3 regions of the Streptomyces sp. NRRL S-1813 genome follow, and region 1 is predicted to be linked to each of the others. Evidence: riboswitches for the same ligand, from Rfam matches in the RefSeq annotation. Region 1 holds a riboswitch; each other region holds the start of a gene.
The links. Region 1 has a riboswitch for thiamine pyrophosphate ahead of thiC (phosphomethylpyrimidine synthase ThiC). Riboswitches for the same ligand answer to the same signal wherever they lie in the genome.

Region 1 (5,141 bases):
GACGTAGCAGAGCATGGCGGTGCCCCACCAGGCGATCATCGCCGCGCCGATACCGGAGGTGATGTGGTCGTAGGCGGGCGCGATGTCGGTGGTCAGCGGGCCGAGCGTGTAGAACGGGGCCTCCTCGCAGATCTCCTGCTGGAGGTCGATGTTCTCCTTGATCTTGTGCATCGGGACATGTCCCGGGCCCTCGATCATCGTCTGTACGCCGTGCCGCTTGGCGATGGTGTTCAGCTCGCCGAGCGTCCGCAGCTCCGCGAACTGCGCCTCGTCATTGGCGTCCGCGATGGAGCCGGGGCGCAGACCGTCACCGAGCGAGTAGGTGACGTCGTAGGAGGCGAGGATCTCGCAGAGCTCCTCGAAGTGCGTGTAGAGGAACGACTCCTGGTGGTGCGCCAGGCACCAGGCGGCCATGATGGATCCGCCGCGGGACACGATGCCGGTCTTGCGGCGGGCCGTGAGCGGGACGTATCGGAGCAGCACACCGGCGTGCACCGTCATGTAGTCGACGCCCTGTTCCGCCTGCTCGATGACAGTGTCCTTGTAGATCTCCCAGGTCAGCTCCTCGGCCTTGCCGTCGACCTTCTCCAGCGCCTGGTAGAGCGGGACGGTGCCGATGGGGACGGGGGAGTTGCGGAGCACCCATTCGCGGGTGGTGTGGATATTGCGGCCGGTGGACAGATCCATGACCGTGTCGGCGCCCCAGCGGGTCGCCCAGGTCATCTTCTCCACCTCCTCCTCGATGGAGGAAGTGACCGCCGAATTACCGATGTTGGCGTTCACCTTCACCAGGAAGTTCTTGCCGATGATCATCGGCTCGATCTCCGGGTGGTTGATGTTGGACGGCAGCACCGCGCGGCCCGCCGCGATCTCGTCGCGTACGAACTCGGGCGTGACGTTCTCGCGGAGGGCGACGTACTCCATCTCCGCGGTGATCTCGCCGCGCTGCGCGTACGCGAGCTGGGTGACCGCGGCGCCGTCACGGCCGCGGCGCGGCTGGCGGGGGCGGCCCGGGAAGACCGCGTCAAGGTTCTTGAGTCCACCGCGCGGCGAGGTGTGCTTGAGGCCGTCGTCCTCCGGCCGCATGGGGCGACCCGCGTACTCCTCGGTGTCGCCGCGGGCAATGATCCAGTTCTCCCGCAGCGGCGCCAGACCGCGGCGGACGTCGGTATCGATATGAGGGTCGGTGTACGGCCCTGACGTGTCGTAGAGCGTCACGTCCTTGCCGTTGGTGAGGTGCACCCGCCGGACCGGGACCCGGAGGTCCGCGCGCGATCCGGAGACATAGCCCTTGTGCCAGCCGATCTGCGGCTCACTGCCGCCGTCGGCACCGTTTCCGTTTTCGGGCGTGCGTGCATCCTGCAGAGTCATGAGACCCAACTCCCTACGCCGGCATTACCCGGTAACAGGTTCGGCGGTCGACGCAGCGGCTTCCGTCCATGGGCGTTTCACGTGAAACGCCGCTGGGACGAAGGTCAGCGCCCTCTCAGCCCGGTGCTCCGAGCTCCCGCGATTGCAAAGGTGGCACCACGGTAGCGGCCGATGTGGCGGGGTGAACAGGGGGCCCCACGAGTTCTTGCGATGATCGGGCGGTGAGCCCTCACGAGTCCCACCACCAGTCCGCCGTGCACTCCCATGCGCACGGCCATGGCCCTGCCACGCCGGTCTCCCGGCATCTGCGCAAGGTCATCGCAGCAGTGCTGATCCCCTTCGCGGCTGCGGTGGCGGTCGGTCTGGTCGTGCTGTGGCCAGGCGGTGCGCCCTCCCATAAGCCCTCCGGCGTCGGCTTCGACCAGCCCACGGAGCAGGCCAGAGTCATCAAAGTGGCGGAGGTGAACTGTGCGGATGTCCATGCCGAGCAGCAGCCCCAGCCGCCGTCTCCGACGGGACAGCCACCGACCGGGGGAGCGTCCAAGAGCAAGCCCTGCCAGCAGGCGACGATCAAGGTCACCACGGGAGAGAACGCCGGGCGCACCTTCCAGACGGTGGTGACACCGGACGCGCTGCGCCACTACACCACCGGACAGGACGTGGTGGTGGCGTACTCCCCCAAGGCGCCGAAGGATCTCCAGTACTCGGTCAGCGATGTCGACCGATCGCTCCCGATGTGGGTGCTGGCCGGGATCTTCGCCCTCGCAGTGGTGATCGTCGGCCGACTGCGTGGAGTCCTCGCGCTGGTGGCCCTGGCCGCCAGCTTTGTGGTCCTGACGCTGTTCATCCTCCCGGCGATCCTTCAGGGCTCCAATCCGCTGCTGGTGGCGGTGATCGGCGGAAGCGCGATCATGCTGATCGCGCTCTACCTGTGCCATGGGCTGACGGCCCGTACGTCGGTCGCCGTGCTCGGCACCCTCGCCTCACTGCTGCTGATCGGGCTGCTCGGTTCGGTATTCATCAACTGGGCTCTGCTGACCGGCAATACGGACGACACGACCGGGCTGGTGCACGGTCTGTACCCCGACATCGAGATCCGCGGTCTGCTGCTCGCGGGGATCATCATCGGGTCGCTGGGTGTGCTCGACGACGTGACGGTGACACAGACCGCCGCGGTCTGGGAGCTCAAGGAGGCGGACCAGGCGGCGGGCTGGCGCAAGCTGTACGGCGCCGCTATGCGGATCGGCCGGGATCACATCGCCTCCGTCGTCAACACCCTGGTGCTGGCCTACGCGGGCGCCGCACTGCCGCTGCTTTTGCTGTTCTCGATCGCACAGAGCAGCGTCGGCACGGTCGCCACGAGCGAGGTGGTCGCGGAAGAAATCATCCGCACGCTCGTGGGCAGCATCGGACTGGTCGCCGCGGTACCGCTGACGACGCTGCTGGCAGCGCTGGTGGTCTCGGCGGACCGGAAGGGCCTGGGCGGGCAGGGGAGCAACGGCGGGGCAGGAGCCGGACAAGGATCCGGGGCGGGATCGGGGGCCGGGGTCGCTGCCGGTGCACCGACAGGCACCCCGGAGGGCAGACCCAGCCGACGCGGGGGACGAGGTAAGCGGCGTAAGCAGTGACGGGGCACAAGTGCGGCCCGTGGCAGGCGGCTTCAGGCACGCGACTGGCGCGTGAAAGGGCAGGGCACGGGTCGAGGGCAGCGAAGGGAGGCAGCACAGCCCAGAAGGGGCGACACAGGTGCGCGGGCACGCGGGAGTACCGGCGCACCCGGTATGACGTCGGCGTGGACGGTCCGTCCGGCTCGGGGTCAGCCGGCCGGGGCCTCCGTGAGGATCTGGTCCAGTACGGCTTCCAGGGTGTCGCAGACCTCTTCCTTGCCGAGCGGTACGAGCCGGTCCGTACGGTCCAGGAAGGCGACCAACGGCGCCGCACTCACCCGGAACAGCGCGCGCTCGGCGCCGACCTGAAGGCTGATGAAGACATCGCTGAGGTGTGTGGGGGAGGCAGGCTCGATCCGCACATCACCCTCACCGGACGGCCGGCTCAGGCCGTCCAGCAGCAGCTCCCGGCCGAACGCCCAGGTAACGGGCGCATCTCCGGGCAGATCGAAGGTGAGACGGACGGCGTACGGATCGGCGCTGGCAAAGTCCAGCTGCACCGGAATCCGGAACGCGAGCTCCTCCGAGACGACGAAGCTCATGATCACTTCTGCCTGAACTGTGTCGGTCATCAACCACTGCCCCGCACTTGATCGGAGATGGCCGGGAAACATCCCCCGTAGCCCTATTGGCGCCATCGTCTGCCACGCGCAAGCAGATCACAAGGAGTGAGTTTTCAGATACTGACAGAGAAGGCGAGTGTCGTTAGTGTCGCCTCCGCCATTCTTCGTAGTCGGTCTGTAACAGACCGCAATCGACGCAGTTCGTCCGTGCGCAGGGAAAGCACCGACGCCCCGGCGGCCGCACCGACCTGGACCGGGAGGGCCGGACATGCCGCGCCCAGGGCGTATGTCCGAACCGGGAAAGACCCCTGATGACAACGCACCGTATCCAAACAGTGCCGCAATTCGTCCTGAGATCGCACGGAAAAGGGCGTTATCAACGGGACGGGATGGCGCGCGTGATGCTCTCTGCTCGATACCTAGTCGAGCTGCGCAAGCAGACATTGCCCGATCACGTGGGCGTCTGCGGCGGTACGGAAGTCGGCCCACCTCGCTCCCGCCGAAGACTCCGGGCCCTCGGTGCCCACGAGCCTCGCGACATCACCCTTGCGATAGACGGCGAAGTAGACGGCGGCACCGACTCCTGTCCTGCCACGGCCGGCGCTGCGGAGATCCAGGCCGGTGCCGGCGCCCGGCTCCGGCCCGGCCGGCAGCCTGGACGAGAACCGTATTCGCTGTTCACGATTGCCAACTCCGGCCCCCGCGTCCGCTCACAGCGGGGCACGGGAGCCGGTCGGTGGAGAAACCGCGGCTTACCAGTCGCTCTTCGACGAGGACGATGACGACGAGCCACTGGACCTGCGGACGAGGTAGATGACTCCGGCGATCAGGGCCGCCGCGATGAGGACCTTGAACAGCACGCCGATCAGGAAGCCGAGCGCGGTGGTGATCAGTCCGCCGAAAACCACGATCAGGACGACGGGCACCACGACCCAGGTGACCCACCACGGAAGTCCTGCGAATATCCCCTTACCAGCCACTGCTCTGCCCTGCTTTCTGTCTGTCGCGCTGTCGCTGTCCGTACCGCGCTGTCCGTCTGCTGCGCCGTTGTCGCGGTGGTGGCACCGTCCGCATGCGGCATGTCTGTCGCCTCACACCTCCGGTTCCCCCCTGCACCAACGATGCTAGGACGCGGACCGCGGCCGTGGGGGCTTCGCAGCCCCGGCCCTCCCCTGACCCTTCCCCTACGGGTACCGGGGCCCGGCCCTTAGCTCTCAGGAGGAGAGAAGACCACCATCACCCGGAGGTCCTCGCTGACGTGATGGAACTTATGGGGCACTCCGGCCGGCACGTAGACCACACTGCCCCGCGCCACCGGCTGCGTCTCCGTCCCGACAGTGATCGCCGCCCGGCCGCTGACCACGAGATACACCTCGTCCTGCGCATGCGGCTGCTGCGGATCGATGCTGCCGGCGTCCAGCGCATACAGCCCGACCGACATGTTGCGTTCCCGGAGGAACTGTAGATACGCGCCGTCGTTCGCAGCCCGTTCCACTTCCAGCTCATCCAGTCTGAAAGCCTTCATGCCGATCGCACCCCT
Region 2 (12,081 bases), on a different contig from region 1:
CGGCTGCGCTGTGAGAGCGCGGTGGAACTCGACGCCTCGTGCGCGGAGCTGAAGCAGCTCAAGGAGCAGGCGGCCACCGCCGCGGACAAGGCCGAGGAGGTCAGCGGCTACGTCCACGACCAGAAGAACCTCGACCAACTGGGCCGGGACCTGGACACGCTGCACTCCCTGGCGGGCGAGCTGGCCGAGCGAGGGCCGACCCTGGGCGCCGACATGGACGCCGCCGTCAAGAAGATCAACGATCTCAACGACGGGGCGCACAAGGTGTCCGCGGGGGCGCGCAAGCTGGCCGCGGGCAATGCCCGGCTGGCGGCCGGTGCGGACGAGCTCAACGACGGCGCGCATGCGCTGCACGACGGTACGGGCCGCGCGGCAGCCGGTATGGGCGACCTCGACTCCGGTGTGGGCAGGCTCAAGGACGGCGCGCAGACGCTGGACGGCGGCATGTTCCAGCTCTCCGACGGCTCGCAGAAGCTGGCCGGCGGACTGCACGACGGGGCGAAGCAGATCCCCGACTACGGCAAGAAGGCCCGGGACGCGCGCACCCAGGTCATGTCCGACCCGGTGCAGCTGGCCTCGTCCGCCGCCCACAAGGCGCCGAACTACGGCACCGGCTTCGCCCCGTACTTCATCCCGCTGTCCCTGTGGGTCGGCGCGATGGTGGCGTACATGCTGATCCAGCCGCTCAACCGGCGGGCACTGGCGATGGGTGCGTCCTCCTGGCGGGTGGCGGTGTCCGGGTGGCTGCCGGTGTTCGGTGTGGGAGTACTACAGACCGCGGCCCTGATGTCCGTATTGCACTTCGCGATCGGTCTGGAGATGGTGCGGGCGGCCGGCACGGTCGGCTTCCTCGTCCTGGTCACGGCCTGTTTCTCGGCGATCGTGCAATGGCTGAACGCGCAGTTCGGCCCGGCCGGCCGGATCCTGGTGCTGGCGCTGCTGATGCTCCAGCTGACCTCGGCCGGCGGCACCTACCCGGTGCAGACCAGCCCGGGCTTCTTCGCCGCCATCCACCCCTACCTGCCGATGAGTTACATCGTGGAGGGGCTGCGCCGGCTCATCACGGGCGGGGAACTCGCGCCCGTATGGCAGGGCAGTGTGGTGCTGCTGGCGTTCACCGCGGGGGCGCTCGCGCTGACGTCCCTGACGGCGCGCGGCCGCCAGATGGTGCGGATGAAGGACCTCCACCCGGAGCTGAGCCTGTGAGCGCCCGCCCTCCCCCAGCTACCGCTGGGAGGTGCCCCCAAGCCCACCACCGCCCTGCCGGAGACGCTGCGCGCCGCGCATCGATCGTCGGGGACCGGCACAATCGCCCCCATGGACAGCTCCAACACACGCCGCGACGCCACCCGGCGCAAGCTCTTCGAGGCCGCGGTCACGCTCATCGCCGAACAGGGCTTCTCCTCCACCACGGTGGACGAGATCGCCGAGCGGGCAGGCGTCGCGAAGGGCACCGTCTACTACAACTTCGCGAGCAAGAACGTTCTCTTCGAAGAGCTGCTGCGGCACGGCATCGAGATGCTGGCGACCTCCTTGCAGGCGGCCGCCGAGGAGGTCACCGGACGGGGCGGCAGCAGGATCGACGCGCTGGACGCGATGATCCGGGCCGGGCTGGACTTCATCTCCCGTTACCCGGCGCTCACCCAGCTCTACGTCGCCGAGCTGTGGCGCACCAACCGGGCCTGGCAGTCGACGCTGATGGTGGTGCGCGAGCGGGCCATCACGGTGGTGGAGGACGTGCTGCGCGAGGCGGTGGCAGAGGGGGAGCTGAGCGAGGAGATCGACATCCCGCTGACCGCCTCGGCGCTGTTCGGCATGGTCCTGGTGGCCGCCCTGGACTGGCAGTCCTACCAGCCGGACCGGTCGATCGACGATGTCCACGCGGCGCTGTCGCGGCTGCTCCAGGGGCGGGTCAGCGGCCGGCCGTCGTAGCTCCCGGAGGGCGCTCCCCCGGGGGAGGCCGGTGCGCGCCGTATTGGTCAGGTGCGACGCGCACCGTTTTTCCCCCGCGGGCACGCACAAAAGAGTGCGCTGCCCTGGCACGGATCGTTCCCCCATCGATCCGACCAGGACAGCGCTTCCCCCGTACTCCCCCGTACTCCCCCGTGCGTCCCCCGTGTTCCCCCGTCACGTCCGGGGAGCCGCGCCGCTCCGCCGCCCCGTGTCGGCGGTGCGGCGCCGCTTCCCTTCCGTGGCCCCTACTCTTCCTTCCGGGCGGGCGTCGGCCCATCCGCGTACCTACTCATCTCGGTGACTGAGTACGGATACTCAAACCTGAGCACCGGCCCCCAGCCAGGGCCTACGCTTTCCGCCGTGTCCGTACTTCCCTTGGTGTTCACCAGTGGCTGGGCGAGCGGGATCAACGCCTACGCCGTCGTCCTGCTCTTCGGCCTGCTCGGCGCGACCGGTGTCACGGACGAGGTGCCCGCGGCGTTGCAGCGCCCCGATGTGCTGATCGTGGCCGGGGTGCTCTTCCTGTGCGAGGCCGTCGCCGACAAGATCCCGTACGTGGACTCGGTCTGGGACACCGTGCACACGGTGATCCGGCCGGTCGCCGGCGCCGTCGTGGCGGCGCTGCTGGCCGGCCACAACGGTTCGCTGCCCGAGCTGGCGGCGGGCGCGGTCGGCGGCTCCACGGCGCTGCTGAGCCACCTGGTCAAGGCCGGTACCCGGATCGCGGTCAACACCTCCCCGGAGCCGGCCAGCAACATCGTGCTGAGCCTCGCCGAGGATCTGGGCGTCGCCGCGCTCATCGCCTTCGCCGTGTTCCATCCGGTGGCCGCTGCGGTCATCGCGGCGGCACTGCTGACCGCGGGGATCACGGTGGTGGTCTTCCTGTGGTCGCGGATCCGCCGGTACTTCCGGCGCCGCCGGCAGCGGCGCGCGGAGAAGCGGACGGCCACGACGGGGGAAGTGCTGCCACCGGTGGCCTGACGGGGTGCTCTGCGGGTGGCGGCGCCGGTGCTGCCGGTCCCGGCACCCGGCCGTGCGGGCGTTGTCAGTGGGTCCGGATAAAGTCGCAGGCATGGCACGGATTGCGGTGATCGGCGCCGGGATGGGCGCGATGGCGGCCGCTGCCCGGCTGGCCGTCGCGGGCCACCGGGTGGCGGTGTTCGAGCGCGGCGCGACGCATGGCGGCGCCGTGCGCCGGTGGGAGCGGGACGGCTTCGCCTTCGATACGGGACCCGGCCTGCTGCATCTGCCGGCCGTCTACCGCGATCTGTTCCTCAAGACCGGCCGGGAGCCGCTGGAGAGCTGCATCGAGCTGTCCCAGGTCGACCCCGCGAGCCGGCATGTCTTCCCCGACGGCACGGCCGTATCGCTGCCGAACGCCTCGCGGGCCGGGGTGCTGACGGCCCTGGACGAGGCACTGGGCGCGGGTTCCGGGGAGCGCTGGAGCGCGCTGGTGGGCCGCGCCCGCGAGGCCTGGGACGCCACCCGCCGGCCGCTCCTGGAGGAGCCGCTGTGGGAGGACTGGCGGGTGCTGGGGCGTGATCCGTACCCGGCGGTGCGCAGGCGCGGGCTGTTCGGCCGGGGCAAGGGCCCCACGACCGCCACCCTCGCCGAGGTGGCCCGCCGTGAACTGGCGGACCCCCGGCTGATCGCGCTGCTGGAGAGCCATGCGCTGGCGTACGGCTTCGACCCGCGCAGCGCCCCGGCGAGCGCCGTCGTGCTGCCGTACCTGGAGCAGACCTTCGGGAGTTGGTATCCGCGCGGCGGTATGCGGGCGCTGGCCGATGCGCTGTACGAACGCTGTCTGGCGCGCAAGGTGGAGTTCAGCTTCGGCGCGGCGGTGACCGGGATCGCGGAGAAGGACGGCCGGGCGTCGGGCGTCGAGCTGGCCGACGGCCGGGTGTCCGAGGCGGAGTTCGTGGTGGCGGGCGTCGATCCGGTGCAGCTTGTGGCGCTCTGCCGGGGGCGGGAGCCGTGGGGTGCGGACGACGTCCGGCCCGGCCCGGGACCGGACGACCGCGCCACCGCGCGGCTCACGGTCTGCCTCGCACTGCGCGGCGCGCGCCCCGAGGACGCCGTGCACCGCACGGTCGTCCATGCCGCGGACCGCACGGCGGAGCTGGCGGGCGTGTTCGGGGACGGCCCCGGGCTGCGGACCCCCTGTGACCGGCCCACGGTGACGGTGCTGCGCCCGGACGACCCCGCCTCCCGGCCGGACGACGCCCATGAGGCCGTGACCCTGACCGCGACGGTGGCGCCGCACGGCCCGGTCGACTGGCACGACGGCGAGGCCGTGGCGGCCGATGCGGAGCGGATGACCGAGATCGCCGAAGCGGCGGTTCCCGGGCTGCGGGAGCGGGTGCTGTGGCGGGAGGTGCTGCCGCCCGCCGATGGCGCATTGGTGCCGGGACCGGCGCTGGCGGGCCGGGAAGGCCGCTTTCTGCGGCCCGGCAACCGCACCCGGATACCGGGGCTCTACGCGGTCGGTGGCTGGTCGCACCCGGGCGGCGGTCCTGCGCACGCCGGGATGTCCGGCGCGATCGTGGCCGGCCTGATCGTGAACGGCGACGACTGGCACGGCTCCACCTGAGCGCGTAGCGGGCGCCGGGCGAGGGTGCGCAGCGGGCGGCCGCCGGGCGAGGGCGTGACGCGCGCTGCGGGAGGCACAGCGGCGGGAGAAGGCCGACGCGGGAGGCGCGGCCGTGGTCCCCGCCCCGGCCGCCGGCTCAGTAGCGGTCCCCGGCCGCCGGCTCAGTAGCGGTACTGCTGCCCGTCGTACCCGGGCTGCTGGTACGGCGGGTAGGGCTGCTCGGGCGGCAGTTCGCCGTCGCGCTGCTGGGGGACCCAGACGCCGCCGGGCGGTGTCTCGCCGTACCCCTGGCCGAGCGGCTGTCCCTGGGCGTCGTACTGCTGCGCGGCGTAGGGCTGCTGGGCGTACGGGTCGGCCTGCTGGTAGGGGTCGTAGGACGCGGAGTACTGCTGGCCGCCGAGGTACGGATCGGCGTAGGGCGCCTGCTGGCCCTGGCCCAGGCCGTCGCCGTACGCCGCGTAGGGGTCGGCATAGGGGTCCGCGTAGGGATCGGTGTAGGCGCCCTGGCCGGCTCCGGTCTGGTCGTAACCGCCGCCGTACGCATAGCCGTTGCCGTCACCGTTGCCGACGGCGCCGTTGTAGGCGTCGTAGCCGCCGTAGCCGGGCTGCTGGATGCGGGCGTCGGGGCTGTAGACGCCGTACTGGCCGGTCTCCTCGGGCATCGGCTGCGGGGCGTAGACGGCGGTGGCGTCGGGGCGCCCGAAGTCGTCCGGGACGGCGAACGCCTGTGTGGCGTAGGCGCCTTGGTCCTGCTGCTGATCCTGGTACGGATCCTGGGCGCGGTAGCCGTCATTGCCGTTGTAGTCGTAGAAGCCCTGCCCGACGACTGTCTCCTGCGCGGCGAAGGCGTCCTGCCCCGCAACGAAGGTGTCCTGCGCGGCAAAAGCCTCCTGCCCCGCAACGAAGGTGTCCTGCGCGGCGAAGGCGTCCTGCCCCGCGGAGGAGCCCGGCCCGCCGTAGGAGCCACGCCCCGCGGAGGTGTCCACGCTGCGGAAGCCGCCGGTGCTCTCGAAGGTGTCCGGGCCCCCGTCGTCGAACTGGCCGGGACGGGCGGTGGGTGCCACCGCCTCCAGGCCGGAGACCTCCAGGGTCGGTTCGGCGGGCGGCGGCGAAGAGGGGCGGGCCCGGCGGCGCCGGCCGCTGTCGCCGGACGCCCCGGGCTTGCCGCCCAGGGCCCAGCCGGTGGTGAAGCCGCGGCGGAAGGAGAGCGTCACATTCGTCTGCCCGATGGCGAAGGCGACAAGTCCCAGCCCGATCACGGCTATTGACGGGACGATGACGCCGATGACCACGCCGAGGAAACCGGTGAAGGCCAGCAGCCGCCAGCGCAGCCGCGCCTTGTTCTGGAGCAGGACCTCACCCAACAGCCACAGAGCGACCAGGCCGAACGCGATGTAGAGGACCGTCCAGCCCATATACGCCCCTCTTCCGCCGCTCGCCGGCAACCGTGATCAGGACTGCTGGTGCAGCCCCAGATTCTCGTAGATTTCCAGGGTCGCCGTGGAGTGGTTCAGGGTAATGAAGTGCAACCCGGGAACATCCTCGGCCATCAAGCGTGCGCACAGTTCCGTTGCGTACTCGATACCAATGGAGCGTACCGCCGCCGGGTCGTCCTTGACGGCGAGGATGCGCTCGGCCAGCTCGGGCGGGAAGGCCGCGTTGCTGAGCTGAGCGAACCGCTCGATCTGGCGCACGTTCGTGACCGGCATGATCTCCGGAATGATCGGCGTCGAGCAACCCGCGGCCGAAACCCGGTCCCGCAGCCGGAAGTAGTCCTCGGGATAGAAGAACATCTGGGTGATGGCGAAGTCCGCGCCGGCCCGGCACTTGTCGACGAAGTGCGCCACGTCCGTGTCCCAGTCCGTCGAGCGCGGATGCATCTCGGGGAAGGCCGCGACGCCGACGCAGAAGTCGCCGGACTCCTTGATCAGCCGGACCAGGTCCGCCGCGTAGCCGATGCCGTCGGGGTGCTCGACCCACTCGCCCATCGGGTCGCCGGGCGGATCGCCGCGCAGCGCGAGCATGTTGCGGATCCCGGCGTCGGCGTACTGGCCGATGATGTTGCGCAGGTCAGCCGTGGAGTGATTGACCGCGGTCAGATGCGCCACCGGGGTCAGGGTGGTGTCGGTGGCGATGCGCTCGGTGGCGCGCACCGTGCCGTCACGGGAGGTGCCGCCGGCGCCGTACGTCACGGAGACGAACGTCGGCGAGACGGCCTCGATGCGGCGAATCGCGTTCCACAGGGTCCGCTCGCCCTTCTCCGTCTTGGGGGCGGCGAACTCGAACGAATACGACTGCTTACCGGAAGCAAGCAGGTCGCGCACCGTGCGGGCGCGATCAGTCCTGGTGGAAGCTGTACCTAGGGCCATACCGGCAGGTTAACCACCGGCCGGGCGCACACCAACCGCGTCCGGCGTAATGCCTGGTTGGTCGGGTTGATGTCCACTGGGTGGACATTTTCCGGTCGCCCGGACGTCAGGAGACCGCCTGCCGCCCGAAACCGCGCGAAGTGATCCTCGTCACCCGTCCCCGCGGGTCGACCCGGATGGTGCGGAGACGTCCTGGGCGTCCCAGGTCCGGATGCGCTTCGCCAGTGCGGCGGCCGCCGCTCCCGGGTCGTCCGCTTCCGTGATCGCGCGGACCACGACGACCCGTCGGGCGCCCGCCGCCAGCACCTCGTCCAGATTCCCGGCGTCGATCCCGCCGATCGCGAACCAGGGGCGCTGGGGGGCGCGGGCCGCGGTGTAGCGGACCAGGTCGAGGCCGGGGGCGTGGCGGCCCGGCTTGGTGGGTGTCGGCCAGCACGGGCCCGTGCAGAAGTAGTCCACGCCGGGCTCGGTGAGCGCGGCGTCCACCTCGGCCTCGGCATGGGTGGAGCGGCCTATGAGGACGTCCGGGCCCAGGAGGGCGCGGGCGGCCGGGACCGGCAGATCGCCCTGCCCGAGATGCAGCACCGCGCTGCCCGCCGCATGGGCGACATCCGCGCGGTCGTTGACCGCGAGCAGCTTGCCGTGCCGCCGGCAGGCGTCCGCGAAGACCTCCAGATGCCGGAGCTCCTCGCCGGCCTCCATGCCCTTGTCCCGCAGCTGGACGATGTCCACGCCCGAATCGAGCACCGCGTCCAGGAACTGCGGGAGGTCGCCCTGCCGCCGACGGGCGTCCGTGCAGAGGTAGAGCCGGGCGTCGGACAGGGCCGGGCGTGCGGTGGTCATCGGGCGGCTTCCCCCCAGGTGGGGGGCGTACGGGCCGGGCCTTCCGGTCCGTACGCCCCGCGGATGCGGTTACGGATGCTGGTGCGGTCGCCTGCTGGGAGCGGGCCGCGCCAGAGGTGTCAGACGGCGAGCGCCTGGGCCCGGCGCTTCACCTCCGTGCCGCGATTCTCGCGCAGCGCCTGGGCGGGCGTGCCAGGCAGGCTCTCATCCGGGGTGAACAGCCACTCCAGCATTTCCTCGTCGGTGAAGCCGTCGTCCTTGAGGAGGGTGAGGGTACCGACGAGGCCCTTGACCACCTTGTCGTCCTGGATGAAATCGGCGGGCACATGCAGCGCCCTGTTCTCGCCGCGGCGCACCGCGATCAGCTGGCCCTCCTTGACCAGCTGCCGCACACGCGTCACCTCGACGCCGAACTGTTCGGCGATGTCGGGGAGGGTGAGCCAGGCGGGGACGAGTCCATCGATGTTTGCGTCAATCTCGGTCACAGGACAAGCCTGCCACCTCGCACTGACAGCCGGTAGCCGGGCATCGCCATCAGGGGCTTCCTCACACCGGAGGGTGACAGCAGACCCCCGGGCGACCGACGGCACGGACCGCCCCGGCTACAGCGCCGCGGCCTTCAGCGGCAGGGACGCGTTCGCGGCCCGCTCCCGGTCCAGCGCCACGCCCCGCTCGATCAGCTTGCGCCCCTGGGCCAGATCCCGCGGCCGCCCCACGGCCAGCAGCGCGACGAGCCGCCCCTCCCGAAGCCAGATCACCGACCAGGCGGCCCCGGTCGGATCGCCGCGCCAGACCAGCTCGTCGGCGTCCCCGTGATGGCCCGCGTACTGCACGAACCGCCCGAACTGCTCCGACCAGAAGTAGGGGACGGGATCGTAGGCCACCCCTTCCGCCTCGCCGCGGGCGATGTTCTCGGCGACCGTACGGGGGCCCTGGAGGGCGTTGTCCCAGTGGTGGATCAGCAGGCGGGTGTCGTAGCGGGCCGACGGGAAGGAGGCGCAGTCGCCGACCGCGTAGACATCGGCCACGGAGGTGCGCAGCTGCTCGTCGGCCAGTACGGAGCCGTCCTGCGGCGAGACCTCGATGCCCGAGCCGGCCAGCCAGCCGGTCGCGGGCCGGGCCCCGATCCCGATGACCACCGCGTCGGCGGGCAGCGTCGTGCCGTCCGCGAGGGTGACCGCGCCCGCCGTGACGGACGCGACCCGCGCGTGGGTGCGCAGCTCGGCTCCGGCGTCCGCGTACCAGCCGGTCATGTGGGCGGCGACCTCGGCGGGCAGCGCACCGGCCAGCGGGCGGTCGGCGGCCTCGACGACGGTGACCGCGCAGCCCGCCTCACGCGCCGCCGTCGCGAACTCGGCACCGATCCAGCCGGCGCCGACGACCACGATCTCGTGCTGGGCGGCGAGCACCGGCCGCAGCCGCTCGGCGTCGTCCAGGGTGCGCAGCAGATGGATGCCGGGCAGGCCCTCGCTGCCGGGCAGCACGATCGGGGCGGCGCCGGTCGCGATGACCGCGTAGTCGTAGGGGACCGGGCCGACTGCCGTCTCGATCACGTGGGCGTCCGGCACCAGGGCGGTGACCGGGCGGCTGAGGTGGAGTTCGATGCCGAGCCCGGCGAAGTCGATGTCGAAGGTGGAGCCCTCGGCCTTGCCCAGCAGCACCGCCTTGGACAGCGGCGGACGGTCGTAGGGCTGGTGGGGCTCGTCGCCGAGGAGTGTGATCGCGCCGCGCCAGCCCTGTTCGCGCAGGGCGACCGCGGTCTGCGCACCCGCGATTCCCGCGCCGGCGATCACCACGTGCGGCGTGCGGTCAGGGGCCTGGGAGGACTTGCTCTGCTCGCTCACCCGATCACTCTAGGACGGTCTGTGACGCCGCTCGCAGCAGCGCGCAACGAGATCTCTGACACAGCGTCACCGTCGGCCCGGCCCCGGGCGCCGCCCACCGGCGGCCGGGCGCTGCCTTACGGCGCGTCGCGGCACCGTATTAGGGTGAGCGATACACGCACTCGCGGGAGCCCGGACGCACCGGGCTGAGAGGGAGGCTGGCCGGCCTCCGACCGTACGAACCTGATCCGGGTCATGCCGGCGAAGGGAGGGGCTGGACACCCATGCAGGCATCTGCCACACGAGCGAATCCCACCCCGCGGAGCCCTGATGTGCTCGTCATCGGCGGCGGCATCATCGGCCTGGTCACCGCCTGGCGGGCGGCCGTCCGCGGGCTGAGTGCCGCGGTGGCCGACCCCGCGCCCGGAGGCGGCGCGGCCCGGGTCGCGGCCGGGATGCTGGCCGCGGTCACCGAGCTCCACTACGGCGAGCAGACCCTGCTGGGCCTCAATCTCGCCTCCGCGCGGCGCTACCCCGGGTTCACCGAGGAGCTGGAGGAGGCCGCCGGGCAGCGGATCGGCTATCGGCGCTGCGGCACGCTGGCCATCGCGCTGGACGCCGACGACCGCGCCCACCTGCGCGAACTGCACGCCCTCCAGATCCGCTCCGGACTGGACTCGCAGTGGCTCACGGGACGTGAGTGCCGCCGCCTGGAGCCGATGCTGGCCCCCGGGGTACGGGGCGGGCTGCGGGTGGACGGCGACCACCAGGTCGATCCGCGCCGGCTGGCGAGCGCCCTGCTGGCCGCCTGCGAGCGCTCCGGGGTGGTCTTCCACCGGAGCGCGGCCGTGCGGCTGACGGTTGACGGCGGCCGCGCCTCCGGCGCCGAACTCGCCGACGGCACACGGGTCCCGGCCGGTCAGGTCGTCCTGGCCGCAGGCAGCCACAGCGGCCGGCTCGCCGGAGTGCCCGACGAGGTGCTGCCGCAGGTACGGCCGGTCAAGGGCCAGGTGCTGCGGCTCCGGATGCCGGACATGCCCGCGGGCAGCCCGGCCTTCCTCTCACGCACCGTACGGGCCGTCGTACGCGGCGGCCCCCTCTACCTGGTCCCGCGGGAGAACGGCGAACTGGTCGTCGGCGCCACCAGCGAGGAGCTGGGCTGGGACACCACCGTGACCGCGGGCGGGGTCTACGAGCTGCTGCGGGATGCGCACGAGCTGGTCCCGGGCATCACCGAGCTGCCGCTCGTCGAGACCTGCGCCGGACTGCGCCCCGGCTCCCCCGACAACGCCCCCCTGCTCGGGCCGACCGCGCTGCCCGGCTTCCATCTGGCCACCGGCCACTTCCGCAACGGCGTGCTGCTGACGCCGGTCACCGGTGACGCGATGGCCGAGGTGCTGGCCACCGGCCTCCTCCCCGAAGAGGCCCGCCCCTTCTCCCCCGCGCGCTTCACCCCCACCACCCCGGGGCCCGAGCGCACCCGTGCCCCACAGGAGCAGGCCGTATGAACGCCGCCACCCCCACCCCCACCGTCTCGGTGTCCGTCAACGGCGAGGCCCGCGAGGTCCCCGGCGGGCTCACCCTCGACCGGCTCGTCGCGACCCTGTCCAAGGCGCCCGCCGGGGTGGCCGCGGCGGTCAACGAAATCGTGGTGCCGCGCACCCAGTGGCCCACCACCCCGCTCGGCGACGGCGACCGCGTCGAGGTGCTCACCGCGGTCCAGGGAGGCTGACCCGCAGACATGACCGACACCGCAACCCTCCGGGGGACGACCCCCACGGCGTCCCCCGACGACTCCGCCGCGGGTTCCGACCCCCTCACCCTCGCCGGCACCGCCTTCACGTCCCGTCTGATCATGGGGACCGGTGGCGCGCCCAGCCTCGACGTCCTGGAGCGGGCGCTGCTCGCCTCCGGTACGGAGCTGACCACGGTCGCCATGCGGCGGCTGGACCCGACCGTGCAGGGCTCGGTGCTGTCCGTACTGGAACGGCACAAGATCAAGGTGCTGCCGAACACCGCGGGCTGCTTCACCGCGGGCGAGGCGGTGCTCACCGCCCGGCTCGCCCGGGAAGCGCTCGGCACGGACTGGGTCAAGCTTGAGGTCGTCGCCGACGAGCGCACCCTGCTGCCCGACCCGATCGAGCTGCTCGATGCCGCCGAGACCCTGGTGGACGACGGTTTCACCGTGCTGCCCTACACGAACGACGATCCGGTGCTGGCCCGCAAGCTGGAGGACGTGGGCTGTGCCGCGATCATGCCGCTGGGCTCCCCGATCGGCTCCGGTCTGGGCATCCGCAACCCGCACAACTTCCAGCTGATCACCGAGCGGGCCGGTGTCCCCGTCATCCTCGACGCGGGCGCAGGCACGGCCTCGGACGTCTCACTGGCCATGGAGCTGGGCTGCGAGGCGGTGATGCTGGCGTCCGCGGTCACCCGTGCGCAGGAACCGGAGCTGATGGCCGAGGCCATGCGGCACGCGGTCACGGCAGGCCGGCTGGCACAC
Region 3 (12,081 bases), on a different contig from region 1:
ATCCTCGACACCAACTGCGACCCGGACGAGGTCGACTACAAGATCCCGGGCAACGACGACGCGATCCGCTCCGTCACCCTGCTCACCCGCGTGATCGCCGACGCCGTCGCCGAGGGCCTCATCGCCCGCTCCGGTGCCGCCACCGGCGACCAGAAGCCGGGCGAGAAGGCTGCTGCCGCCGAGCCGCTGGCCGAGTGGGAGCGCGACCTGCTCGAGGGCGAGAAGAAGGCTGACGACGAGGCCCCCAAGGCCGAGGAGAAGCCCGCTGAGGAGGCCGCCCCGGCCGCCGAGGTTCCCGCCGCCGAGGCCGAGAAGCCGGCCGCGGACGCAGAGCAGGCCTGACCCGCAGCATCCGGCTGATGACGGCGGGGGAGGGCGCCACAAGCGCCGCCCCCGCCGTCCACCCGTAGATCTTTCGACTTCGAGATTTCGAGAAGAGATTCACAGACCATGGCGAACTACACCGCCGCTGACGTCAAGAAGCTCCGCGAGCTCACCGGCGCCGGCATGATGGACTGCAAGAAGGCCCTGGACGAGGCCGAGGGCGACGTCGACAAGGCCGTCGAGGCGCTGCGAATCAAGGGCCAGAAGGGCGTCGCCAAGCGCGAGGGCCGCTCCGCCGAGAACGGCGCCGTGGTCTCCCTGGTCGCCGACGACAACGCCTCCGGTGCCATCGTCGAGCTGAAGTGCGAGACGGACTTCGTCGCCAAGGGCGAGAAGTTCCAGGCCGTCGCCAACGAGATCGTCGCGCACATCGCGAAGACCTCTCCGGCCGACATCGAGGCCCTGCTCGCCTCCGAGATCGCGGCCGGCAAGACCGTCCAGGCGTTCGTCGACGAGGCCAACGCCACCCTGGGCGAGAAGATCGTCCTGGACCGCTTCGCGCAGTTCTCCGACGGCTTCGTGTCGGTCTACATGCACCGCACCATGCCCGACCTGCCGCCGCAGATCGGTGTCCTTGTCGAGCTCGACAAGGAGAACGCCGAGGTCGCCAAGGGCGTCGCGCAGCACATCGCCGCCTTCGCCCCGAAGTACCTCTCCAAGGACGACGTGCCGGCCGAGGTCGTCGAGGCCGAGCGCCGCGTCGCCGAGGAGACCACGCGTGCGGAGGGCAAGCCCGAGGCTGCCCTGCCGAAGATCGTCGAGGGTCGCCTCAACGGCTTCTTCAAGGACGCGACGCTGCTCGGCCAGCCGTACGCGCTCGACAACAAGAAGTCCGTCGAGAAGGTCCTCCAGGAGGCCGGTGTCACCCTGAAGCGCTTCGCGCGCATCAAGGTCGGCATCTGAGCCTGCGCGAAGGCAGCGAATGACCTGCGACCCCGCTAGGGTCGTACGCAGTCGGCCGCTCAACGGCCGGCCGCAGATGTGACGAGGAGGCCATTGCCGCACAGGGATCTGAACCAGACCCACGGCAATGGCCTTCTTCGTATGTGCACGAGGAGAGCTCAATGATTCACGGTGCCGACGGCGCGCACACAGACCATCCCGGCCACGGCGGCAGGCGACGCTTCCTGCTGAAGCTGTCGGGCGAAGCGTTCGCCGGCGGCGGCGGACTGGGCGTCGACCCCGATGTCGTGCACGCGATGGCCCGCGAGATCGCCGCCGTGGTGCGCGAGGGCTACGAGATCGCCATCGTGATCGGCGGCGGAAACTTCTTCCGCGGCGCCGAACTCCAGCAGCGCGGCATGGACCGGGCGCGTTCCGACTACATGGGCATGCTCGGCACGGTCATGAACTGTCTGGCACTCCAGGACTTCCTGGAGAAGGAGGGCATCGACTCCCGCGTCCAGACGGCGATCACCATGGGACAGGTCGCGGAGCCGTACATTCCGCTGCGCGCGGTGCGCCATCTGGAGAAGGGCCGGGTCGTCATCTTCGGCGCCGGCATGGGCATGCCCTACTTCTCCACCGACACCACCGCCGCCCAGCGCGCCCTGGAGATCGACGCCGAGGCCATGCTGATGGGCAAGAACGGGGTGGACGGGGTCTACGACTCCGACCCCAAGAAGAACCCGGACGCGGTGAAGTTCGACGCCCTCGAATACGGCGAGGTCATCACCCGGGAGCTGAAGATCGCCGACGCCACCGCCATCACGCTGTGCCGGGACAACAAGCTCCCGATCCTCGTGTTCGAACTGCTCGCGGAGGGCAACATCGCGCGCGCGGTGAAGGGTGAGAAGATCGGCACGCTCGTCAGCGATCAGGGCACCCGGGCCTGACGGCCTCAACTGCCGTGATTCCGTCCGGGCATCGGCCTGTACGGGCGGCAGCTCCCGTACCGGGGAAGACCCCGGTACGGGGATGGACAACGGCCTGCCGGTCGGACACCGTGCAGGAGAAGACGCGCGGCAGGGGCGAGGCTCTGCTTCTTACCGAAAAGACCAGGAGCAAGTGGTGATCGAAGAGATCCTCCTCGAGGCCGAGGAGAAGATGGAGAAGGCCGTCGTGGTCGCCAAGGAGGACTTCGCCGCGATCCGCACCGGGCGTGCGCACCCGGCGATGTTCAACAAGATCGTGGCGGACTACTACGGTGCGATGACGCCGATCAACCAGCTGGCGTCGTTCTCGGTTCCCGAACCGCGGATGGCCGTGGTGACCCCGTTCGACAAGAGCGCGCTGCGCAACATCGAGCAGGCCATCCGCGACTCCGACCTCGGCGTCAACCCGAGCAACGACGGCAATATCATCCGGGTGACGTTCCCCGAGCTGACCGAGGAGCGCCGCAAGGAGTTCATCAAGGTCGCGAAGAACAAGGGCGAGGACGCGAAGATCTCGATCCGCAGCGTGCGCCGCAAGGCCAAGGAGACCCTCGACAAGCTCGTCAAGGACAAGGAAACCGGCGAGGACGAGGTGCGTCGCGCCGAGAAGGAGCTCGACGACACCACCGCGAAGTACGTCGCGCAGGTGGACGAGCTGCTCAAGCACAAGGAATCCGAGCTCCTCGAGGTCTGATGAACGAGTCTTCCTGGGGGGCCGCCCCGCCCGGCGCCGGTCAATGGGTACCGGCCGACCACGGACCGGCCTCCTCGCTTCGCGGGGCGGCGCCCGCCGCCCCGGCGGGTCCCGTGCACGACTGGGGTGACGCGGCGCAGACTCGGCCCATGCCCTTCGTGCCCGGGCCAGGCGGACACCAGGACGACGGCCGGGAACATCGGGATATCCGGGATAACCGGGACCACCTGGACGACCGGGGGGCTGCTCGACTGAGCGGCCCCCTGTTCCGCGACGAAAAGCCGCAGGAGCCCATGCCCACCTCTCTTTCCGGGTCCGACAGCTCGCCGGACTCAGAGAAGCCGAAGAAGAAGAGCGCGGGCCGCAATCTGCGCGCCGCGATAGGGGTCGGCATCGGCCTCGGCGCGATCATCGTTGCGTCGCTCTTCGTCTACAAGCCTGTCTTCATCGGCGTGATAGCGATCGCCGTTGTCGTGGGCCTGTGGGAGCTGACCTCGCGGCTGGCGGAGCGCAAGGACATCAAGGTGCCGCTGGTGCCGCTCGCGGTCGGTGGCACCGCCATGGTGGTCGCCGGCTATGTCCGCGGTGCCGAGGGTGCCTGGGTGGCGATGGCGCTGACCGCGCTGGCCGTCCTGGTCTGGCGGATGACCGAGGCGCCGGAGAACTATCTGCGCGATGTCACCGCCGGGGTCTTCGCGGCGTTCTACGTGCCCTTCCTCGCGACGTTCGTGGCCCTGATGCTCGCGGCCGAGCCCGACGGGCCGCAGCGGGTACTGACCTTCCTGCTGCTGACCGTCGTCAGCGACACCGGTGCGTACGCGGTCGGCTGGCGGTTCGGCAAGCACAAGCTCGCACCGCGCATCAGCCCCGGCAAGACCCGCGAGGGACTCGTCGGCGCGGTGCTCTTCGCGATGGTGGCCGGCGCACTGTGCATGCAGTTCCTGATCACGGACGGTGCCTGGTGGCAGGGCCTGCTGGTCGGCCTCGCGGTCGCCGCCAGCGCCACCCTCGGCGATCTCGGCGAGTCCATGATCAAGCGCGATCTCGGCATCAAGGACATGGGGACGCTGCTGCCCGGTCACGGCGGCATCATGGACCGCCTCGACTCCCTGCTGCCGACCGCCCCGGTCGTCTGGCTGCTGTTCGTGATCTTTGTGGGAGCCGGCTGAGCACAGGGTGTTCGCAGGTGGAAGCAGGGAGGCGGGCTTTGTCCCGTCGGCTGCTGCCGCGCGTATGACGGGCCTCCCGATGCCCGTGAGGGGTCTGCCGCACCATGTGGCAGGCCCCTCTTCGCGCGTCTGCGACACTGCACGGACCATGCCTGCACCCGGAGAAGTCAGTCTCTGATGGGTGATGAGAAGCCCCCTACACAGCGGTTTTGCTGCCGGTAGGGGGCTTCTGTTTGGCCCGTGGGCCGTGACTGGGCCGTCAGCGGTGCCAGTACGGCCAACAGCTACTCCAAGGCTGAGGCCACAGCGGACGCGTGCGAAGGGCAGTAGACGGGAGGCGCTTCGGTCACGATGGCCAGACCCTTCACTCCCGGGTACGCAGCCTGGAAGTTTTTGAGCACTGCCCGTGGGCTGTCGCCCATGTCCAGCTCCGTGCAGACAAGCTGCCCCTGAACGCCGAGGTCGTCTGCTTCCACCTGCCTGAGTTCCGGAGCGCGGGCCTTCACGGCGCCGGCGTATTGCTCGTCCTTGTCCGATGGCGAAGGCACGTCATCTGAGGCATCTGAGGAGGAGGGAGACGCAGACTTCGGGCCCCCTGGACCCTTAGGAGCCGCGGGCTGCACGTGTGGCAGCAATGGTCGGACGAGGCGAGGACGGTTCTTTGGCCTCGTTCTCAGGTGAGGCATCACCGCACCCTGCCAGGACGACGAGCAAAACCGCGCCGGCAGCCGCGTTGTGTCCTCGCATGACCATCCCCCTGTTCCGAGACTTTCCGGCGGCGAACCGTAGCGTTGCGCACTTGCACGTGCCCCAGTTTCCGATCAGCAGCGGATCCTTCGACCGGGGGATCGCTCCGGCTGGAGAAGCCGGGCGAGGCCGCCGGGTGGGAAGGGCGGGCGGTGGCGGGGCGCCGTTCTTTCGTCGTCAGGGATGCGGCAGCCTGAAGGGACCGGACGCTCCGGAGATGGCGAGGGGGAGCGGCTGCTGCCGGGATGTGGCCGGGGGCAGCGTGGGCGCTCTGCTAGGCACCCCGCCATCGTGGCTGGGCATGCGGCTGCGCCGAACGGCGCGAGGTTCTCAGAGCTTGGCCAATTTGCTGTACGGACTCATGATCCGTGCCTGCACCGAACCGAAGTCGACAAGTACCGCGACTTCATCCTCGATGCCGATCACACGGCCGAGGCCGTGCTCATCGTGTGTGACCCGGTCGCCCATCGCGAACTGCTTGGGAGGGCGCGTGACCGGGGGCTTGAAGGGGCTGGACGGCAGGTGGCGCCGGGCTACGGCAGGCTTTGTCATTATCAGCAGTATGCGCCTGGTGAGCGAGCTGCCCCTCACACGCCGGCTAACGCAACCAAGCTGAGATCTCCGTCGGCGGTCACTGCTCACCCCATTTCCACGGGCCCCGCGAAGCTGCGGACGCACTACCGGCTTGGCGTGAATTGACGAGGTCATGCCGGTAGCCCGGCCGTCCCCGGGCCGTGCGAGGTGGACTGCCCATGGCAGAAGGCCGCAGCGGGTGACTGTCACCTCACCGCTCCGGCCTGGGCCCCCTTAAACGATCTGCCACACTGGACGGACCATGCCTGCACCCGGAGAACTCACTTTCGTCGCGCCGCGCGGGGCCAAGAAGCCCCCGCGGCACCTTGCCGATCTCAGCCCCGTCGAGCGTCGCGAAGCGGTGGCCGCGATCGGGGAGAAGCCGTTTCGCGCCAAGCAGCTGTCGCAGCACTACTTCGCCCGTTATGCGCACGACCCGGCGCAGTGGACCGACATTCCTGCGGCGGCGCGCGAGAAGCTGGCGAGCGAACTGCTGCCGGATCTGATGAAGGTCATGCGGCACATCTCGTGTGACGAGGACACCACGCGCAAGACCCTGTGGAAGCTGCACGACGGCACGCTCGTCGAATCCGTGCTGATGCGCTACCCCGACCGGGTCACCATGTGCATCTCCTCGCAGGCCGGATGCGGAATGAACTGCCCGTTCTGCGCGACGGGGCAGGCGGGACTGGACCGGAATCTGTCGACCGCCGAGATCGTGCACCAGATCGTCGACGGGATGCGGGCGCTGCGCGACGGCGAGGTGCCGGGCGGGCCTGCGCGGCTGTCCAACATCGTCTTCATGGGGATGGGCGAGCCGCTCGCCAACTACAAGCGGGTGGTCGGGGCGATCCGTCGGCTGACCGACCCGGAGCCCGATGGGCTGGGGCTGTCCCAGCGCGGCATCACCGTCTCGACGGTCGGGCTGGTCCCGGCGATGCTGCGGTTCGCCGACGAAGGGTTCAAGTGCCGGCTGGCCGTGTCGCTGCATGCGCCCGACGACGAGCTGCGCGACACCCTGGTGCCCGTCAACACGCGCTGGAAGGTGCGTGAGGTGCTGGACGCGGCGTGGGAGTACGCGGAGAAGTCCGGGCGGCGGATTTCGATCGAGTACGCGCTGATCCGCGACATCAACGACCAGGCGTGGCGCGGTGACCTGCTGGGTCGGCTGCTGAAGGGGAAGCGGGTCCATGTGAACCTGATTCCGCTGAATCCGACGCCCGGCTCGAAGTGGACCGCCTCGCGTCCCGAGGACGAGAAGGCGTTCGTCCAGGCCATCGAGGCGCACGGGGTTCCGGTGACCGTTCGTGACACCCGCGGCCAGGAGATCGACGGCGCCTGCGGACAGCTCGCAGCCTCGGAGCGCTGACCGCCCGCTGGTACCGTGTGATCGAACAAATGCACATTCCGACAGGGGAGCGCCACAGCGCTGAGAGTGCGGAAGCGTCGTAGTCCTACGGTGCCCGCAGACCCTTGAACCTCGCCCGGGTCATTCCGGGTAGGAAGTTCGGTCGTCACTCATGCTGTTGCGCCCCGCCCCAAGCCGCCTCCGCACGTCATCCGACGTCGAGAGCCGCGGACACCGGGCGGGGCCGCGTCTCTTCCTGGCCAGCCAGGAGGAAGTCAGTGAGCATCACCAGCAGGATCACCGTCCCGGCGGTCGCCGCCGCGGTCGGGATAGCCGCGCTCGCCGCCTGCGGTACGCCGGGCGGCGGGGCGGACGCCAAGACCGTCACGCTCGTCAGCCATGACTCGTTCAACGTCTCCCGGTCCGTCCTGGCCGCCTTCGAGAAGGAGAGCGGCTACAAGGTCAAGATCCTCAAGGGCGGAGACGCCGGCAAGGCCGTCAACCAGGCGATCCTGTCCAAGGGAAATCCCCAGGGCGATGTGTTCTTCGGCATCGACAACACGCTGCTCTCGCGCGGTCTGAACGAGGGCGTCTTCAGCCCGTACGAGGCCAAGGGGCTGGCGAACGTGCCGGCCGGGCTACAGCTCGACAAGGGCGAGCACCGCGTCACGCCGCTCGACTACGGCGACATCTGCGTCAACTACGACCGCGGCTACTTCGCCCGGCACAAGACCGCGCCGCCGAAGACCTTCGACGACCTGCTCGAGCCCCGGTACAAGGGGCTGCTGGTCACGGAGAACTCCGCCACCTCCTCCCCGGGGCTCGCCTTCCAGCTCGGCACCATCGCCAAGTACGGACAGGACGGCTGGCAGGACTACTGGAAGAAGCTCAAGGCCAACGGCGTCGAGGTCGTCGACGGCTGGGAGCAGGCCTACTACGAGCGGTTCTCGGGCTCCGCGGCCGGCAAGGGCAAGGGCGACAAGCCGCTGGTGGTCTCCTACGCCTCCAGCCCGCCGGTCGAGGTGCTCGGCAAGAAGCCCGCGCCCAAGGAGGCACCCACCGGTGTCGCCACGGGCACCTGCTTCCGCCAGATCGAGTTCGGCGGTCTGCTCAAGGGCGCTAAGAACGCGAAGGGCGGTAAGGCGCTGCTGGACTTCCTGGTGAGCAAGGAGTTCCAGGAGGACGTACCGCTGAAGATGTTCGTCAACCCGGCGCGCAAGGACGCCAAGGTGCCGGAGCTGTTCACCAAGTACGGCGCCACGATCGACGAGCCGACGACGCTGCCTCCGGAGACGATCACCAAGAACCGCGAACAGTGGATCAAGCAGTGGTCCTCGCTCGTTCTGAAGTAACCCGCAGCCGGCGCCCCCGGCCCGCGCGGGGAACGGCGGTGCGGCTCGGCCTGATGGCGCTGCCGCTCGCCTTCTTCGCGCTGTTCTTCGCCTATCCGGTCGTGGCGATCGTCGGGCGGGGGCTGAAGGACGGCGGGCAGTGGCAGCTCGCCCGGTTCGGGGCGGTGCTCGGCGACCCGGATGTCGTTCATGTGCTGTGGTTCACCGTCTGGCAGGCGGCCGCTTCCACGGCGCTGACGCTGCTGATCGCACTGCCCGGCGCCTATGTCTTCGCGCGCTTCGACTTCCCCGGCAAACAGCTGCTGCGGGCGGTGGTGGCCGTGCCGTTCGTGCTGCCGACCGTCGTCGTCGGCTCGGCCTTCCTGGCACTGGTCGGGCGGGGCGGGCTGCTGGACGAGCTGTGGGGCCTGCGCCTGGACACCTCGGTGTGGGCGATTCTGCTGGCGCACGTCTTCTTCAACTACGCCGTGGTCGTACGGACCGTCGGCGGGCTCTGGGGGCAGCTCGACCCGCGCCAGGAAGAAGCGGCGCGGGTGCTGGGAGCCGGCCGGTTCGAGGCCTGGCGGCGGGTGACGCTGCCGGCCCTGGGGCCCGCCGTCGCGGCCGCCGCGCTGATGGTCTTCCTCTTCACCTTCACCTCCTTCGGGGTGGTGCAGATTCTGGGCGGGCCCGCCTTCTCGACGCTGGAGGTGGAGATCTACCGGCAGACCGCGGACTTCCTGGATCTGCCGACGGCCGCGGTCCTCACCCTGATCCAGTTCGCGGCGGTGCTGGGCGTGCTGGCGCTGCACGCCTGGACGGTGCGGCGGCGGGAATCCGCGCTGCGGCTCGTGGCACCGTCGCAGACCGCACACCGGCCGCGCGGCCGCGGCCAGTGGACGCTGCTGTGGGGGACGCTCGCCGTCATCACCGTCCTGCTGATCGCGCCGCTGGCCGTGCTCGTGGAGCGGTCGTTCGCCGGGCCGGACGGCTATGGGGCGGTGTTCTACACCTCGCTGCGGTCCTCCGCGTCCGCCGACAGCACCTTCACCGTCGCGCCCCTCGACGCCCTGTGGAACTCCCTCGCCTACGCGGCCGCGGCCACCGCGATCGCGCTGGTGGTGGGCGGGCTGGCGGCCGCCGCGCTGACCCTGCCCCGGCTCCGCAGGGGCCCGTCCGGACGGACGCCCCTGGCCGGCCGGTTCGTCCGCGGCTTCGACGCGCTGCTGATGCTGCCCCTCGGGGTCTCCGCGGTGACCGTCGGCTTCGGGTTTCTGATCAGCCTCGACGCACCCCCGCTCGATCTGCGTGCCTCGTGGTGGCTGGTGCCGCTCGCCCAGGCACTGGTGGGGGTGCCGTTCGTGGTCCGGACGATGCTGCCGGTCCTGCGGGCGATCGACAGGCGGCTGCGGGAGGCGGCCGCCGTGCTCGGCGCCTCGCCGTGGCGGGTGTGGCGCGAGATCGACCTGCCGATGGTGCGGCGGGCCCTGCTGATCGCCGCGGGCTTCGCCTTCGCCGTCTCGCTCGGTGAGTTCGGGGCGACGGTCTTCATCGCACGGCCGGACCAGCCGACGCTGCCGGTCGCCGTGGCGCGACTGCTGGGACGTGCGGGAGAGCTCAACTACGGGCAGGCGATGGCCTTGTCGACCGTCTTGATGGTGGTGTGCGCCGGCGTCTTGCTGGTACTGGAGCGCCTGCGCCCCCTCGACCAATCCGGGGAGTTCTAGATGACGTCACGGGCCGGGACCACGGCGCAGGAGCTGCTACGGCTGGGCGGGGTGACCGTCCGCTTCGGCACGGCGGGACGTCCCGCGCTGGACGCGGTGGATCTGGACGTCGCGGCGCACGAAATCGTGTGCGTCCTGGGGCCGAGCGGCAGCGGCAAGTCCACTCTGCTGAGAGTGGTCGCCGGACTCCAACAGGCCGACGCGGGGCAGGTGTTGCTGGAGGGGCGCGAGCAGGCCGGGGTGCCCACACACCGCCGCGGCGTCGGCATGATGTTCCAGGACCACCAGCTCTTCCCGCAGCGCGATGTCGAGGGAAATGTGGCGTTCGGGCTGCGGATGCGGCGCTCGGCACGCGGCGACCGGGAGCGTACGGTCGCCGAACTGCTGGACCTCGTCGGGCTGCCGGGCGCCCAGCGGCGCGCCGTGGCCTCCCTGTCCGGCGGCGAACAGCAGCGGGTCGCACTGGCCCGCGCGCTGGCTCCCCGCCCCCGCCTGCTGATGCTGGACGAGCCCCTCGGCCAGCTCGACCGCGGGCTGCGCGAACGGCTGGTCGTCGAACTCCGCCGCCTCTTCCGCGAATTGGGCACCACCGTCCTTGCGGTCACCCACGACCAGGGGGAGGCCTTTGCGCTCGCCGACCGGGTCGTGGTGATGCAGGACGGCCGGATCGCGCAGACCGGCACCCCGTTGGAGGTCTGGCAGCGTCCCGCCACGGAATTCGTCGCCCGTTTCCTCGGCTTCGACAATGTGGTCGAGGCGACGGTGCAGGGCGAGGCCGCCGCCACCCCCTGGGGCAAGGTGCCGGTCCCGGACGGTACGGCGGACGGGCCCTGCCGCCTGCTCGTCCGGCCGGCCGGGGTACGGCTGACGGCCGCCCCGGAGGGCCTGCCCTGCACGGTCGCCGCCCGTACCTTCCGCGGTACCCATGTCGCGCTGCTGCTCCGGCCCGCCGGCGGACCGCAGGTGGAGGCGGCCTGCGCGCTGCGGGACGCGCCGGAGGTGGGGGCGCGGGTGGGCATCGCCTTCGCGGCGCAGGACGTGGTGGTGCTGGACGCCTCCGGCACCGCGGGCTGACGCCCTCAGCGGGCCGCCACCTCCGTCTGCCGCTCACCGGCGGCCGGCGATCCGGGCTCCGTCTCCGGCTCCGGTTCGCCGTACCAGGCGACCGCGACGGCACCGGCCACGGCCACCACGAACCCGAGGGCGGCGACCCAGGCGAAGCCCGGACGGGAGGAGTCGCCCAGCCACAGCACCCCGAGCATGCCGGGGACCACCGTCTCGCCCACCACCAGCGCCGCCGTGGCACCGTTCACCGAGCCGATCTGGAGGGCGACGGTGTGCAGATACATGCCCCCGATGCCGGCCACCAGAATCGCGTACAGGGCGGGGTCGCCGAGCAGGGACGGCAGATGGAAGGGGGCCACCCCGTTCAGTACCCGTACGCCGATACCGAGCGCGCCGAAGCCCAGACCGGAGAGCAGGCCCGCGAGGATCGCGGCCCGTCCGCCGAGCAGGCGCACGAGCAGGGTGCCGCCGCCGATGAGTACCACCGAGGCGGCGAGCAGCCACCAGTGGGCGGCGATCGGTGTGTGGCCGCTGCCTTCCGGACCGGCGGCCGTGGCCAGCAGCACCAACGCCCCGCACACCACGCCGATGGAGGTCCACTCCGCCCGGTTGAGCCGGATCCCGAGGAGCTTGATGCTCAGTACGGCAGTGATCACGAGGTTGGCGCTGATCACGGTCTGGGAAAGGAACAGCGGCAGCAGTCTGGCGGCCAGCGCGCCGAGCCCGAACCCTATGAAGTCCAGCACGGTGCCGACCATGAACTCCCAGGTCACGGCGGCTTTCGCGGTGGAGGACAGACTGGGGCCGCCGTGCTGGGTGACACCGGTGGTCGACGCCTCGGCCGCTTCCCGGCGGGCGGACTTGCGTGAACCCACCGCCTGTAGGACCGAACCCGTGCCGTAGCAGGCCGACGCCGCTACCGCCGTCAGAAGGCCGATGATCACCAAGAGCTCCGTTCGCCCGCTGTCTGTCTTACTGTTCGTTGCCCGGCCTGGCAGACGCGCATTTCAGGACGGGAGTTGCCTCAGGTGGGCGGTACACCGAGTGGTCGGCGCACCGAGGCGGTGGGGGCCTGGAGGAGGACGGGGCGGAAAAGTGAGCCTCCCTCCCGGAACCGACGACCGGGACCGGCCTCGGGCCTCAGGGCGCATGAGTACGGGTACTCATGC

Region 2: another riboswitch for thiamine pyrophosphate. It lies ahead of thiO (glycine oxidase ThiO); the one in region 1 lies ahead of thiC (phosphomethylpyrimidine synthase ThiC).
Region 3: another riboswitch for thiamine pyrophosphate. It lies ahead of IF67_RS0136355 (thiamine ABC transporter substrate-binding protein); the one in region 1 lies ahead of thiC (phosphomethylpyrimidine synthase ThiC).

What each region holds. Positions count from the first base shown of each region.
Region 1 covers NZ_JOHB01000026.1:94,806-99,946, reverse strand. Annotated here, with positions in the region: gene thiC (phosphomethylpyrimidine synthase ThiC) at 1-1,371, opposite strand, end outside; TPP riboswitch at 1,365-1,521, opposite strand; gene IF67_RS0129135 (YibE/F family protein) at 1,593-2,999, shown strand; gene IF67_RS0129130 (SsgA family sporulation/cell division regulator) at 3,188-3,610, opposite strand; gene IF67_RS43925 (DUF5326 family protein) at 4,354-4,581, opposite strand; gene IF67_RS0129120 (cupin domain-containing protein) at 4,809-5,126, opposite strand.
Region 2 covers NZ_JOHB01000040.1:2,731-14,811, forward strand. Annotated here, with positions in the region: gene IF67_RS0134170 (YhgE/Pip domain-containing protein) at 1-1,206, shown strand, start outside; gene IF67_RS0134175 (TetR/AcrR family transcriptional regulator) at 1,318-1,932, shown strand; gene IF67_RS0134180 (DUF4126 domain-containing protein) at 2,314-2,934, shown strand; gene IF67_RS0134185 (phytoene desaturase family protein) at 3,026-4,543, shown strand; gene IF67_RS0134190 (hypothetical protein) at 4,705-5,958, opposite strand; gene metF (methylenetetrahydrofolate reductase [NAD(P)H]) at 5,995-6,912, opposite strand; gene thiE (thiamine phosphate synthase) at 7,063-7,755, opposite strand; gene IF67_RS0134205 (Rv2175c family DNA-binding protein) at 7,875-8,240, opposite strand; gene IF67_RS0134210 (NAD(P)/FAD-dependent oxidoreductase) at 8,358-9,599, opposite strand; TPP riboswitch at 9,753-9,865, shown strand; gene thiO (glycine oxidase ThiO) at 9,863-11,086, shown strand; gene thiS (sulfur carrier protein ThiS) at 11,083-11,310, shown strand; gene IF67_RS0134225 (thiazole synthase) at 11,320-12,081, shown strand, end outside.
Region 3 covers NZ_JOHB01000049.1:27,850-39,930, reverse strand. Annotated here, with positions in the region: gene rpsB (30S ribosomal protein S2) at 1-342, shown strand, start outside; gene tsf (translation elongation factor Ts) at 451-1,287, shown strand; gene pyrH (UMP kinase) at 1,449-2,219, shown strand; gene frr (ribosome recycling factor) at 2,395-2,952, shown strand; gene IF67_RS39880 (phosphatidate cytidylyltransferase) at 2,952-4,121, shown strand; gene IF67_RS0136365 (CarD family transcriptional regulator) at 5,199-5,420, opposite strand; gene rlmN (23S rRNA (adenine(2503)-C(2))-methyltransferase RlmN) at 5,704-6,810, shown strand; TPP riboswitch at 6,844-6,964, shown strand; gene IF67_RS0136355 (thiamine ABC transporter substrate-binding protein) at 7,068-8,141, shown strand; gene IF67_RS0136350 (ABC transporter permease subunit) at 8,117-9,847, shown strand; gene IF67_RS0136345 (ABC transporter ATP-binding protein) at 9,848-10,921, shown strand; gene IF67_RS0136340 (hypothetical protein) at 10,927-11,856, opposite strand.